One region of the Herbidospora sp. RD11066 genome, then DNA from elsewhere that is predicted to be linked to it. Evidence: predicted binding sites of a transcription regulator. Region 1 holds the regulator's gene; the other holds the start of a gene.
The links. Region 1 encodes HrcA, which represses chaperone genes, less so after heat shock. Its sites were predicted from a motif close to TTGGCACTCTCNNNNNGAGAGTGCCAA; they were not measured.
Positions count from the first base shown of each region.

Region 2: a site for HrcA is predicted at 2,965-2,991, ahead of groL (chaperonin GroEL). Genes of this name have one in related genera too.

Region 1 is NZ_BAAGDO010000001.1:182,799-190,075, reverse strand. Features, by position in the region: gene ACYQ78_RS00805 (SigE family RNA polymerase sigma factor) at 1-23, shown strand, start outside; gene ACYQ78_RS00800 (hypothetical protein) at 20-733, shown strand; gene ACYQ78_RS00795 (16S rRNA (uracil(1498)-N(3))-methyltransferase) at 883-1,608, opposite strand; gene dnaJ (molecular chaperone DnaJ) at 1,641-2,771, opposite strand; gene hrcA (heat-inducible transcriptional repressor HrcA) at 2,772-3,785, opposite strand; gene ACYQ78_RS00780 (hypothetical protein) at 3,926-4,600, shown strand; gene ACYQ78_RS00775 (DUF3097 domain-containing protein) at 4,611-5,417, shown strand; gene hemW (radical SAM family heme chaperone HemW) at 5,401-6,618, opposite strand; gene ACYQ78_RS00765 (glycoside hydrolase family 18 protein) at 6,739-7,277, shown strand, end outside.
Region 2 is NZ_BAAGDO010000005.1:26,254-33,530, reverse strand. Features, by position in the region: gene ACYQ78_RS20350 (HelD family protein) at 1-649, shown strand, start outside; gene ACYQ78_RS20345 (GNAT family N-acetyltransferase) at 709-1,116, shown strand; gene groL (chaperonin GroEL) at 1,189-2,817, opposite strand; gene ACYQ78_RS20335 (cold-shock protein) at 3,100-3,300, opposite strand; gene ACYQ78_RS20330 (MoaD/ThiS family protein) at 3,625-3,900, opposite strand; gene thrC (threonine synthase) at 3,924-5,168, opposite strand; SAM riboswitch class I at 5,183-5,321, opposite strand; gene ACYQ78_RS20320 (RNA polymerase sigma factor) at 5,379-5,939, opposite strand; gene ACYQ78_RS20315 (alpha,alpha-trehalose-phosphate synthase (UDP-forming)) at 6,036-7,277, shown strand, end outside.

The sequences.
Region 1 (7,277 bases):
CAGTGCTGGAGAAGTTCTCATGACCATCCCCCCCGACGAACACGGTGACCTCCTCCGCCGTGTGATGCGCGCGGAGGCGGACTCGGTCGTGCCGTCTCCCGACGGACTGGAGATCATCCGTCACCGCATCGAGAACCGCGGGCTCCGCGGTCTCCTGTGGTGGCGCATAGGTGCGTCCGTGGCCGCCGCCGCCCTGGTGGCCGGAATCGTCGTCGTGTCCGTGCCCGAGATACGGGACAACGTGGGCATCATCGAGGTCGTCAACGGAACCGATCAGACTCCTCAGGGAGTGCTTCCTTCGTCCGACTCGACCTTCCAGCCTCCGCCGGCTCCGTCGGAGCCCGGAATCGCGATCACGACCCAAGACCCGACCAAGGCTCCTGAGACACCCGCCCCGGCCACGTCGGTGGCCCCGTCTCAGCCCGCCGTCGTCCCGTCGCCGGAGCCGTCGGCCAACCCGTGCGTCACGCACGAGCCGACGCCCACGCCCGACCCCGGCCAGAACGCCGCGGCCAAGTGCCCGACGGAAGAGGCCAACCCGACCTCGGGAACTGGTCCGAAGCCGAAACCGACCTCGACCAAGACCCCGAACAAGCCGTCTCCGACGCCGTCGGCCGACACTCCCTCCCCGACCCCCACGGGCTGCGGCGACACCTGTGAGACCCCGACCGCCGACCCGACCCCTACGGAGACACCGTCGACGACGGTGGAGGTCTCGACCCCGGCGTCGTGAGTTCGCGTTTTTTAAAGGCGGGCCCCTCGGAACGTGCCAAGCGCACCCGAAGGGGCCCGTTTTCTTTTTCCGGTACGCATTTCGAATGCGAACGGAATCTGAACGGCAAATGTCCAACCGGAATATCCGGACTGAAAGGGCACCCTCGGCTACCAGCGGCCCGTGCGGGCCAGCAGGACCGCCGCCGCCGCGACCCCGGCCGTCGAGGTGCGGAGCACGGTCGGGCCCAGCAGGGCGGGCACCGCGCCGGCCGCGCGGAAGCGGGTGAGCTCGTCGTCGGAGACGCCGCCCTCGGGGCCGACCACCACGACGATGTCGCCCTTCTCGGGCAGCTCCAGCCGCGACAGCGGCTCGGCCGCCTCCTCGTGGAGGACCAGCGCCAGGGCGGCCGATGCGAGCAGCGCCGCCACCTGGTTGGTGGACGCCTGCTCGGTGACCTCGGGCAGATGGAACCGCCGGGCCTGCTTCCCGGCCTCACGCGCCGTCGAGCGCCAGCGGGCCAGCGACTTCGCCGCGCGGTCGCCCTTCCACTGGGTGATCGACCGCGACGCCGACCACGGCACGATCGCGTCGACCCCGGCCTCGGTCATCATCTCGACGGCCAGCTCACCCCGGTCGCCCTTCGGCAACCCCTGCACGACCACCAGACGTGGTGAGGGCGGCGCGATCTCGTACACGCGGAGGACCGTGAGGTCGAGGTGGTCCTTACCGGCCGACTCGACCGTGCACTCGGCCACCCGGCCGGCGCCGTCGGTGACGTCGACGCGCTCACCGGCGGTGATGCGGCGGACGGCCGCCGCGTGACGGCCCTCGGGCCCGTCGAGGATGAGTCGCGGGCCCGGGGAGACCTCGCCCAGGAAGACGGGGACGGTCACTCGGAAACTCCCGAAGCGTGGAAGGGGTCAGGTCACCGGCCGTTGAAAGCGTCTTTCAGCCGTGAGAAAAAACCCTGTTGCCCGGGTGCGAACTTACCCGGCGGGCGCTCCTCGCCTCGGAGCTGGGACAGCTTGCGGAGCAGTTCTTCCTGCTCGGGGTCGAGCTTCATCGGCGTCTCGACGCTCACGTGGATCAGCAGGTCGCCCCGGCCGGTCTCGTTGAGGCGCTGCACGCCCCGCGCGTAGAGGGGGATGACCTGGCCCGACTGGGTGCCCGGCCGGACGTCGATCTGCTCGGCGCCGTCGAGGGTCTCCATGGTGAGGGAGGTGCCCAGGGCGGCCGCCGTCATGGGGATCTGGACGGTGCAGTGGAGGTCGTCGCCGCGGCGCTCGAACGTCGGGTGGGGACGCTCGACGATCTCGAGGAACAGGTCGCCGGGCGGGCCGCCGCCAGGGCCGACCTCGCCCTCACCGGCGAGCTGGATGTGGGTGCCGTCTTCGACGCCCGCGGGGATGCGGACCTTGATGGTCCGGCGGGTGCGGACCCGGCCGTCGCCGGAGCACTCCTGGCAGGGGTGGCGGATGACGCTGCCGAAGCCGCCGCACTGGGGGCACGGCCGCGAGGTCATGACCTGGCCCAGGAACGAGCGGGTCACCTGGGAGACCTCACCCCGGCCGTGGCACATGTCGCAGGTGTCGGGGTGGGTGCCGGCCGCCGCGCCGGAGCCCTGGCAGACCTCGCAGAGGATCGCGGTGTCGACCACGAGCTCGCGGGTGGTGCCGAAGCCCGACTCGGCCAGGTCGAGCTCGACCCGGATCGTCGCGTTGCGCCCTCGCCGCGCCCGCGAACGGGGGCCGCGCGCGGCCGAGGCCGTGCCGAAGAAGGCGTCCATGATGTCGCTGAACGGGAAGCCCGCGCCGAAGCCCGCAGCGCCGCCGCCCGCGCCACCGAAGGGGTCGCCGCCCATGTCGTGCATCTGGCGCTTCTGGGGGTCGGACAGCACCTCGTAGGCCGCGGTGATGTCCTTGAAGCGCTCCTGCGTCGCCGGGTCGGGGTTGACGTCGGGATGCAGCTCACGGGCGAGACGGCGATACGCCTTCTTGATCTCTTCCTGGCTGGCGTCGCGGCGTACGCCGAGGGTGGCGTAATAGTCCTTGGCCACTTATGACCCCGCCAGGATCTGGCCGACATAGCGCGCCACGGCGCGCACCGCACCCATCGTCACCGGATAATCCATTCGCGTCGGGCCCAGCACTCCGAGCCGGGCCAGTTCCTTGTCGCCCGAACCGTATCCGGCGGCCACGATCGAGGTGCCGCGCAGACCGGTGTAGGGGTTCTCCGAGCCGATCCGGACGGTCAGCTCGGACAGATCGTCGGTCTCGCCGAGGAGACGCATCAGGACGACCTGCTCCTCCAGTGCCTCCAGCACATCGCGCAGTCCGACGGTGAAATCGGCGGCGGCGAGGTTGGCGGCCCCGGCGAACACGATCTTCTCTTCATGCCGTTCGACCAGGGTCTCCAGGATCACAGACAGGATCGTGGCGGCCACCGGCCGGTCTTCGGGGGACAGACGTTCGGGCAGTGCGGCCACGGTCTCGGGGACCTTGGCCAGGCCACAGCCGTCGAGCGCCGCGTTGAGCACGGCGCGCAGATGGGACACCCGGTCGTCGGCGATCACTTCGGGCAGGTCGACCACCCGCTGCTCGACCCGGCCGGTGTTGGTGATCAGGACCAGCATCACCCGCGTGTCGGCCAGCGGCACGATCTCCACGTGGCGGACCGTCGATCGGGTCAGCGAGGGATACTGGACGACCGCGACATGCCGGGTCAGCTGCGACAGCAGCCGGACCGTCCGCATGACGATCTCGTCGAGGTCGAGGGTGCCGGCCAGGAAGGTCTCAATGGCCCGCCTTTCGGCACCCGAGAGGGGCTTGACCTGGGACAGCCGGTCGACGAACAACCGGTAGCCCTTGTCGGTCGGAACCCGGCCCGCGCTGGTGTGGGGCTGGTGGATGTAGCCCCCGTCTTCGAGGGCCGCCATGTCGTTGCGGATCGTGGCAGGTGAGACGCCGAGGTTGTGCCGGTCGGCGAGCGCCTTGGAACCCACGGGCTCGTTGGTGGAGACGTAGTCTTCGACGATCGCCCGCAACACCGCCAGCTTCCGGTCGTCAAGCACGGTCTCACCTCCCTGGCACTCTGTGTTCCCGAGTGCCAAGTGTACGGCCACCGCTCCCAGGGTGCGATAACACGGCCCCGGCCCGGTGGAACAAGCCGACTGCAAATGCGCCGCAAGTCGCCTATCCCACAATGTCCCCTATGACCGCTCCTTATGGCCAGAGCCATGGCCAGCAGCCCCACCCTTATTACGGCGCCCCCCAGGCTCCCTACGGCTCCCCTTACGGCGCCCCGCCCCCTCAGGGCCCCATCCGCCCGCGCGTCCTCTGGATCGTTCTGTCGTGGGTGTTCTTCCTCGTCACCATCGTCGTCGGCGGGGTCATCTTCGCCACCGGCGTCAGCTCGACCATCGCCAACATCGGTGAGATCGCCCCGCAGAGTTCCTTCCAGGGCGGCGAGACCGTCAAGGTGAACCTCGACCCGGCCGACAGCCCCGCCATCTGGGCCGCCGCCGGACAGCCGACCGACGTGTCGTGCCAGGTCACCGGCGCCGACGCAAGCCAGAAGATCACCCTGGACAAGGCGGTCGGCAACCAGACCCTTTCCTACAACGGCAACGACTGGGAGATGCTCTTCACGATCGGCGTCCCGGCGGCCGGCGAATACCAGGTCGCCTGCGACGGCGAGGGCGTCACGTTCGGTGTCGGCAAGCAGCTCCTGTCGGCCGTGACCGGCGAGGCCGCGGGTGGTCTGGTGGGCGGCCTGGCCGCGCTGGTCATCCTGCCCGGCATCGGTTTCCTGCTCGCCCTGATCACCACGATCGTGGTGCTGGTGCGGCGCGGCCGGGCCCGGCGCCGGATGGCGGGGATGTACTAACGTTCCCGCCATGTACGAGCGGGACGTGCTCTCCGGAGACTGGCGGCGCCCCAAGAAGGGGACGATCCCGCAGATCCCGGCCGAGCTCGACCTCGTGGTCGAGTGGGCCGACGACGGGTTCTGCGGGGCGGTGGTGGCCTGCGACAAGGAGGCCGTCACCCTGGAAGACCGGTTCGGGCGACGGCGGCTGTTCCCGCTGGAGCCCGCGGCCTTCCTCCTGGAGGGGAAGACGGTCACTCTGGTCCGCCCCCAGGCCGGGCCCCAGGCCCCGAGGCGCAGCGCCTCGGGTTCCATCGCGGTCGAGGGCCTGAAGGCCAGGGTCGCCCAGCAGAGCCGGATCTACGTCGAGGGCGTCCACGACGCCGCGCTCGTGGAGAAGATCTGGGGCCACGACCTCCGGGTGGAGGGCGTGGTCGTCGAATACCTCGAGGGCGTCGACCACCTGCCCGAGATCGTCGCCGAGTTCGCTCCCGAACCCGGCCGCCGTCTCGGCGTGCTGGTCGACCATCTCGTGCCCGGCTCCAAGGAGAGCCGCATCGCCGCCCAGGTGAGCGGCCCCCACGTGCTGGTGGCGGGCCATCCCTATGTGGACGTCTGGCAGGCCGTCAAGCCGTCGGTGCTGGGCATCAGGGCGTGGCCCGACGTGCCGCGCGGGATCCCCTGGAAAGAGGGCGTGATCGCGGCGCTCGGCTGGCGCCTCGAACCCGCCGACGCGTGGCGCCGGATCCTCGGCCGGGTGACCACCTACGCCGACCTGGAGCCCGAACTCCTCGGCCGGGTCGAGGAACTCATCGACTTCGTCACGTCAGATCTCTGACGACCGCGTCGGCCAGCAGCCGCCCCTGGAGGGTGAGGACGGCGCGGCCCTTCTTGAACGCCTCGACGTCGAGCAGCCCCGTCGCCAGGGCCTTGGCCGCGGCGGGCCGGACCTCTTTGGCCAGGTCGTCGAGCGGGTAGCCGTCGCGCAGCCGGAGTTCGAGCATGACCCGCTCCAAGGTGCGCTCTTCGGCGGTGGTGCGTTCGCGGGCGTGGGCCGGTGAGTGGCCCTCGGCGAGGCGGGCGGCGTAGGTCGAGGGGTGCTTGACGTTCCACCAGCGCACGCCGCCGACGTGGCTGTGCGCGCCGGGACCGGCGCCCCACCAGTCGGCGCCCGACCAGTAGAGCAGGTTGTGGCGGCAGCGGGCCTGCTCGCTCGTGGCCCAGTTGGAGACCTCGTACCAGGAGAAACCGGCCTTCTCCAGCAGTTCGTCGGCGATCAGGTAGCGGTCGGCGGCGACGTCGTCGTCGGGCATGGGGACGGTGCCGCGCTTGATCTGGTTGGCCAGGCGGGTGCCGGTCTCGACGATCAGCGAGTAGGCCGACACGTGGTCGGGCCCGGTCGCGATGGCCGCCTCCAGGGAGGCCCGCCAGTCGTCGTCGGTCTCGCCCGGGGTGCCGTAGATCAGGTCGAGGTTGACGTGGGCGAACCCCGCCTCCTTCGCCTCCCGGACGGCCTGCGCGGCCCGGCCCGGGGTGTGGTTGCGCTCCAGCACCCGCAGCACGTGGTCGCGGGCGCTCTGCATGCCGAAGGAGATGCGGTTGAGGCCGCCTTCGCGCAGGATCGCCAGCTCACGGGGGCCGACCGACTCGGGATTGGCCTCGGTGGTGACCTCGGCGTCGTGCTCGATGCCGAACTCCTCGTGGAGGGCCCTGAGGATGCGTACAAGATCGGTGGGGGGCAGCAGCGTCGGGGTGCCGCCACCGAAGAACACGGTCTGGACCGGCAGATCGGCGTCGCCGAGCACCCGGCGCGAGAGCCGGATCTCCTCGATCACGGTGTCGGCGTAAGCGCTTTGTGAGGCCCCGGAGCCTAGCTCCGACGCCGTGTAGGTGTTGAAGTCGCAGTAGCCGCAGCGGGACGCGCAGAAGGGCACGTGCACATAGAAACCGAACGGACGGTCACCCAGTGTGGCGAGCGCGGCGGCCGGAATCTCACCGGACGTGGGGACGGTCTCACCGTCAGGCAACACGGAAGGCATCCGCCCAGTCTGCCCGATGCGGGGAGGTTCATTGACGGGGTCACCGGAGCCGCTTTATGATCCCGGCAAACTTACAGGAAACTTTCCTATAAGAAGTGCCTCCTAGCAGCGGAGACAAGAGTGCCGAGACTACGCACCCCCCTTCTGTTAGCGCTGGTGGCCGGTCTGGTCGCCACCGCCGCGCCCGTTCCGGCCCAGGCCTCCACCGGCAACTCGGGCTACAAGCGCGTCGCCTACTTCATCCAGTGGGGCATCTACGGCCGCAATTACCACGTCAAGGACGTGGACACGAGCGGTGCCGCTTCCAAGATCACCCACATCAACTACGCCTTCGGCTTCGTCAACCAGCAGAGCGAGTGCTACTCGGCCGACCCGTGGGCCGACTGGCAGCGCCCGGTCCCGGCCGAGCAGAGCGTCGACGGCGTGGCCGACGACGGCACCGGCGCCATCGCCGGCAACCTCAACCAGCTCAAGAAGCTGAAGGCCAAGCACCCGAGCCTCAAGGTCCTGATCTCGCTCGGCGGCTGGACCGGCTCGAAGTACTTCTCCGACGCCGTCCTCACCCCCGCGGCCCGCACCAAGCTGGCCGCCTCCTGCATCGACCTCTGGCTGAAGGGCAACCTGCCCGGCGCCGCCCCCGGCGCGGGCGCGGGCGTCTT
Region 2 (7,277 bases), on a different contig from region 1:
CTCCCACGGCCACCTGGTCGTCGACGAGGCGCAGGACCTGTCGGAGATGCAGCTGCGCGCGCTGGGCCGCCGCTGCCGCAACGGCTCGGCGACCATCCTGGGCGACCTCGCGCAGGGCACCACGCCGTGGTCGGCGCGCTCGTGGACCGCCGTACTCACGCACCTGGGCTTCGCCGAGGGTCTGGTGACGGAACTGACCCTGGGCTTCCGCGTCCCGCGCGAGGTCCTCGACTACGCCGCCCGCCTGCTGCCCGGCATCGCCCCCGAACTGGCCGCCCCGCGCTCGCTGCGCCCGGGTGCGGGCTCGCTGAGGCTCGTGGAGACCTCCGATGTCCTGGCGGGCGTCAGGGGCGCCGTGAGCGCCGCGGGCGAGGGTTCGGTGGGTGTCATCGTCCGCGACGCCGACGCGGAGGCCTTCGCGACCGCCCTCGGCACCCCCGTGCTGGGCCCGGACGGCGACGGTTCGACGGTCCTGGTCGTCCCCGCGGGCCTCGCCAAGGGTCTCGAGTACGACCACGTCGTGGTGGTCGAACCGGCCGACATCGTCGAGGCCGAGCCCCGGGGCCTGGCCCGCCTCTACGTGGTCCTCACCCGAGCCGTCACCACCCTGACCGTGGTGCACAGCCGCCCGCTCCCGGAAGCGCTGTGAACCGGGCCGAGTCGGAAATGTCCGCGACGCCGGCCCCGCTCCCGTGGCAGGGTGACGCCATGATCCGCTTTGCGACCTCGGCCGACGTCGAGGCGATCCTGACCTTCTGGGTGGCCGCCGCCGAGGGCACCGACCGGCGTGACGACCCCGCGAAAGTGCACGCGCTCATCGAGCGCGACCCCGAAGCCCTGCTCGTGTACGAACTCGACGGCGCCATCGTGGGCACGGTCGTCGCGGGGTGGGACGGCTGGCGCGCGCACCTCTACCGGCTCGCGGTCGCACCTGAGACGCGGCGCAGGGGCATCGGGAAACAGCTCATCGCCGCCGCGGAGGAGCGCTTCAAGGCGTTCGGCGCCTTCCGGGTCGACGCGATGGTCCTGCACGGCAACACCGACGCCCACCCCGCGTGGACGGCGACCGGCTACACGCTCCAAGAAGAGTGGGGCCGCTGGGTGAAGCACCTCTAGTCGTACACCCGGAAACAGAAGAAGGCGGGCCCCGGAAACGGGGACCGCCTGCTCTGTGTGGTGCTGATGGACTTAGAAGTCCATGTCTCCGCCGGGCATGCCGCCGCCCGCGGGAGCCGGGTTCTTCTCCGGCTTCTCGGCGATGACGGCCTCGGTGGTGAGGAACAGGGCCGCGATCGAAGCGGCGTTCTGCAGCGCGGAGCGCGTCACCTTCGCCGGGTCGATGATGCCCGAGTCGAACATGTTGACGTACTCGCCGGTCGCGGCGTTGAGGCCCTCACCCGGGGTCAGGTTGCGGACCTTCTCCACCACGACGCCGCCCTCGAGGCCGGCGTTGACGGCGATCTGCTTCAGGGGCTCCTCGAGCGCCTTCTTCACGATCGCGGCGCCGGTCGCCTCGTCGCCCGACAGCTCCAGCTTGTCGAACGCCTTGGCCGAGGCCTGCAGCAGAGCCACGCCACCGCCGGGGACGATGCCCTCTTCGACGGCCGCCTTCGCGTTGCGGACGGCGTCTTCGATGCGGTGCTTGCGCTCCTTGAGCTCGACCTCGGTGGCCGCGCCCGCCTTGATGACGGCGACGCCGCCGGCGAGCTTGGCGAGGCGCTCCTGGAGCTTCTCGCGGTCGTAGTCGGAGTCGGTGTTGTCGATCTCGGCGCGGATCTGGTTGACCCGGCCGGCGATCTGGTCGGCGTCACCGGCGCCGTCGACGATGGTGGTCTCGTCCTTGGTCACGACGACCTTGCGGGCGCGACCGAGCTGGTCGAGGGTGGTCGACTCGAGCTTGAGGCCGATCTCCTCGGAGATGACCTGGCCGCCGGCCAGCGTGGCGATGTCGCCCAGCATGGCCTTGCGGCGGTCGCCGAAGCCGGGGGCCTTGACGGCCACCGAGCGGAACAGACCGCGGATCTTGTTCACGACCAGGGTCGCGAGGGCCTCGCCCTCGACGTCCTCGGCGATGATCAGGAGCGGCTTGCCGGCCTGCACGACCTTGTCGAGCAGCGGCAGCAGGTCCTTGTTCGCGGAGATCTTCGAGTTGACGACGAGGATGTAGGGGTCCTCCAGGACCGCCTCCATGCGCTCGGGGTCGGTGACGAAGTAGCCCGAGTTGTAGCCCTTGTCGAAGCGCATACCCTCGGTGAGCTCGAGCTCGAGGCCGAAGGCGTTGCTCTCCTCGACGGTGATGACGCCTTCCTTGCCGACCTTGTCCATCGCTTCCGCGATGAGCTCGCCGATCTCGGTGTCACCGGCGGAGATCGAGGCGGTGGAGGCGATCTGCTCCTTCGTCTCGACGTCCTTCGCGAGCTTGGAAAGCTCCTCGCTGACGCGCTCGACGGCGGCCTCGATGCCCTTCTTCAGGGACATCGGGTTGGCGCCGGCGGCGACGTTGCGCAGACCCTCGCGCACCAGCGCCTGGGCGAGCACGGTGGCGGTGGTGGTGCCGTCACCCGCGACGTCGTCGGTCTTCTTCGCGACTTCCTTGACGAGCTCGGCCCCGATCTTCTCCCACGGGTCTTCGAGCTCGATCTCCTTGGCGATGGAGACACCGTCGTTGGTGATCGTGGGGGCGCCCCACTTCTTCTCCAGCACGACGTTTCGGCCCTTGGGGCCGAGGGTCACCTTGACGGCGTCGGCGAGCTGGTTCATACCGCGCTCGAGACCGCGCCGGGCTTCCTCGTCAAACGCGATCATCTTGGCTGCCATAAGGCTGGACCTCCCAGTAAGAGGGTGGCTTCGAAAGAGAGGACCGAGCCGACGCCCGCGACGGCAAGGCCCGCATACCCTTTGGCAGGCCCCATCGCCTCGATCCGTATGGTTGGCACTCCCGGCCGGGGAGTGCCAACCAACTGTTTAGCACTCTCACCGGTCGAGTGCAAGCCGAAGGCCGACGACCAGCACCTCCACGAAAGAAGAGCCCGGACCGCAGGCTGCGGACCGGGCTCCACGTCGTTGGGGGTTGTGGGGTTGATTACTGCCTGGTGGGGATCAGACGGTCCGGACACCCTCCGCCTGTGGACCCTTCTGTCCCTGCGTGATGTCGAACTCGACACGCTGACCCTGCTCCAGGGCCTTGTAGCCGTCCATCATGATTGCCGAGTAATGGACGAAAACGTCCTTACCACCGTCTACCGCGATGAAGCCGTAGCCCTTGTCCGCGTTAAACCATTTGACGGTGCCCTGCGCCACTTTCCGACTCCTCTTGCTGGGCCTGGCAACGGATCCGCCCATTCCACCGCTGATCCGTGACCTTTCGAGCCGTTCTTCCCGGCTACGTCGATCGTTCTCGACCATACACATGGCAAGGCGTGGGACAACAGAGTCAATCGACCCCTGACTTGTTGTCGTTCGCCCAAAGCGAGAGGGCTTCTTTTTCGGTTAGAGATTGGTTGGTTGAGAATTGCACCATATGCCATGGCACTCATTAAGCTTCGATAACGATAGAAGTGCAGGTAAACATAGAAACACCCACGCACTGTAGGAGTACGTGGGTGTGGGAAAGGCTGCGGAAGGTTACCCTCCGGCTACGGCGGGGATCACCGAAATCTGTACGCCGGCCGGGGTTGGAGTGTCCAAACCTTCGGAGAAACGGACGTCCTCTTCTCCGACGTAGACGTTGACAAAACGCCGCACCTTGCCCGATTCATCGAGGATCCGGGCCCCGATCCCGGGGTAGTCGGCTTCGAGCTTCTCGAACACCTCGCGCAGCGTCGCCCCTTCGCCGGCCACCTCGGCCACGCCTCCGGTGTACGTACGGAGAATCGTCGGAATCCGCACTGAAACACTCATGATGATGTTCTCCTTACGAGGCGTTAGTTGGCGAATGCGGTGCGGAAGGCGTCGAGAGACGGCCGGATGACCGCCGTCGGGCGGGCCTCCGCCTGCACGGCGTCGAGGGTCTTGAGTCCCTCGCCCGTGTTGAGGACCACCGTGGTGGCCTCGGGGTCGATGACCCCGGCCTCCGTGAGCTTGCGCAGCACACCGACCGTGACACCGCCGGCGGTCTCGGCGAAGACGCCCTCGGTGCGGGCCAGCAGCCGGATCGCCGAGACGATCTCGGGGTCGGTGACGTCCTCGACGGCCCCGCCGGTGCGCCGGGCGATGTCGAGCACGTAGGGCCCGTCGGCCGGGTTGCCGATGGCCAGCGACTTGGCGATCGTGTCGGGCTTCACGGGGCGCACGACGTCGTGCCCGGCCTTGTAGGCGGCCGAGACCGGCGAGCAGCCCTCGGCCTGGGCGCCGAAGATCTTGTAGGGGGTGTCCTCCACCAGCCCGAGCGCGATGAGCTCCTTGAAGCCCTTGTCGATCTTGGTGAGCTGGGAGCCCGAGGCGATCGGGATGATGATCTGCTCGGGGATGCGCCACCCGAGCTGCTCGGCGATCTCGTAGGCCAGCGTCTTGGAGCCTTCGGCGTAGTAGGGCCGCAGGTTCACGTTGACGAAGCCCCACTTCTCACCCAGCGGGTCGCCGATGAGCTCGGAGCAGAAGCGGTTGACCTCGTCGTAGCTGCCCTCGATGCCGACCAGCTTGCCGCCGTACACGGACGCGACGACGATCTTGGCCTCTTCGAGGTTCGACGGGATGAACACGCACGAGTCGAGCCCGGCCCGCGCGGCGGCGGCGCCGACGGCGCCCGCGAGGTTGCCGGTCGACGAGCACGAAAGGGTTGTGAACCCGAAGTTACGGGCCGCCTCAACCGCGATCGACACGACGCGGTCCTTGAACGAGTGGGTCGGGTTGCCCGAGTCGTCCTTCACGTAGAGGTCGCGGAGCCCGAGCTCGGCGCCGAGGTTCCCGGCGTGGTGGAGCTTGGTCCAGCCGGGCTGGAGGTTGGGCTTGTCGGCGACGTTCGCCGGGACGGGCAGCAGGGCCTTGTAACGCCAGATGTTGGCCGGACCGGCGGCGATGTCCTCGCGGGTCACGGTGCCGAAGTCGTACGCCACCTCAAGTGGCCCGAAACAGTCCTGACAGGCGAAGATCGGACCGAGGTCGTAGCGGGCGCCACACTCGCGGCAGGAGAGGGCGACGGCGGGTCCGAAGTCGTGCTGAAGCGCCATGAAGCGAGGCCTTTCCCTCATCTTCGCCTGCGACCGCCTTGATCACAGGCCGGAATTGGCACCTGTTCCGATCGGCCTCGCCCCGTGGCGAGTTGAATCGGAATGGTTGCCGGGGCTTCGCAGGGCCGGTCCCTCCACCCCTCTGGATGAGCAAATATTCAGTTGTCCACAAAACTGTACCTTGGACCCGTCAGAGTCCGAATCGCTGTCTCACCTTCCGAGATATCCGTCGCCCAGCGAGGCCTGGATGTGCTTCCTGGCCTGGTGGATGCGGCTCTTGGCGGTGCCGAGCGGGATGCCGAGCTGCGCGGCGATGTCGGAGTAGTCGAGCTGCACGATGTCGCAGAGCACCAGCGCGCGGGCCAGATCGGGCTTCTCGGCCTCCAGCGCCTCGATGGCGTCGAGCAGGTCGAGGCGGGCGCCGGCGATCACGCTGACCCGGTGGGGGTCGGGCCGCTGCTCGGCCAGGTCGTCGCTCGACTGCTCGGCGGAGCGGCGCTTCAAAGTGCGGTAGGTGGTGCGGGCGCAGTTGGCGGTCACGATGTGCAGCCAGGTGGAGAAGCGGGAGCGGCCCTCGAAACGGCCGATGTTGCGGGCCACCGCGAGCAGGGTGTCCTGACAGGCCTCTTCGGCGTCCTGACGATAAGGGAGAAGGCGTTCGCAGTGGCGCAGCACATCGGGTTCGACGCGGCGCAGCAGTTCGCCGAGGGCGACGTGGTCGCCGGTGGCCGCGGTGCGGGCCAGTTCCTCGGTGGTCTCGTCAAGCGGCATTGACTGCCCCGATTCTTCGGCGGCCGGGGGTTTCCTGACATCCTATTGTCGACGACATCTTTTCTTAGTCCTCCGGCCATCTGGGGTGTGCCCACCGTGAGTTCAACGCTGATCGCCTCCAACCGCGGGCCCGTCTCGTTCATCCTCTCGGATGACGGCGCGCTGACGATGCGGAGAGGCGGCGGCGGACTGGTGTCCGGTTTGTCAGAAGTGGCCGGAGGTGACGACCATCTGTGGGTCTGCGCCGCGCTCACCGACGGCGACCGCAGCGCCGTCCGGGTGGCCCCCGAGGGCCGCATCGACCGCGCGGGTTACGACACCGGGCCCGTACGCATGCTCGACATCCCCCCGGCCGTCTTCCACCGGGCCTACAACGCGGTCGCCAACTCCACCCTGTGGTTCGTCGGCCACCTGCTCTACAACACCCCGTTCGCGCCCACCTTCGACACCCGGTTCCAGCGCGAGTGGGAGTCCTACCGCGAGTACAACGGGATGTTCGCGCTGGCCCTGGCCGAAGAGGCGGCCCACGGCGCCAAGGTCCTGATCCAGGACTACCACCTGACGCTGGCCCCGGCGATGCTCCGCGTCGACCGGCCCGACCTGCGGGTGGCCCACTTCTCCCACACCCCGTGGGCGCCGCCCGAATACTTCGCGCTGCTGCCCGACATGATCGCGGCCGAGATCCTCCAGGGCGTGCTGGGCGCCGACCACGCCGGGTTCCTGACCGAGCGGTGGGCGAGCGCGTTCATCGACTGCTGTGAGGCCGTGCTCGGCGCGCGGGTCGACCGGTCGGCCATGACGGTCGAGTTCGAGGGCCGGATCACCCAGATCGGGGTGCACGCTTTGGGCGTCGACGGCGACGCGCTGCTGGCCCGCGCCGCCGAGCCCGACGTCGAGTCGCACATGCAGGCGATCAAGGAGCAGGTGGGCGACCGGCGGCTGATCGTACGCATCGACCGCACCGAGCTGTCCAAGAACATCGTGCGGGGCATGCTCGCCTATCGCGAGTTCCTGGCCGAGCACCCCGAGTGGCACGGCAAGGTCGTCCACCTCGCCTTCGCCTATCCCTCGCGCCACGACCTGCCCGAATACCGCGAATACACCGCGGCCGTGCAGCGCTGCGCCAAGGAGATCGAAGACGAATACGCCACCGACGACTGGGATCCGCTGATCCTCAACATGCAAGACGACTATCCGCGCTCGCTGGCCGCCTACCGCATGGCCGACGTGCTGCTGGTCAACCCGATCCGCGACGGCATGAACCTGGTCGCCAAAGAGGGGCCGATCCTGTCGCCCCGCTGCGTGCTGGTGCTCTCGCGCGAGGCGGGCGCGGCGGCC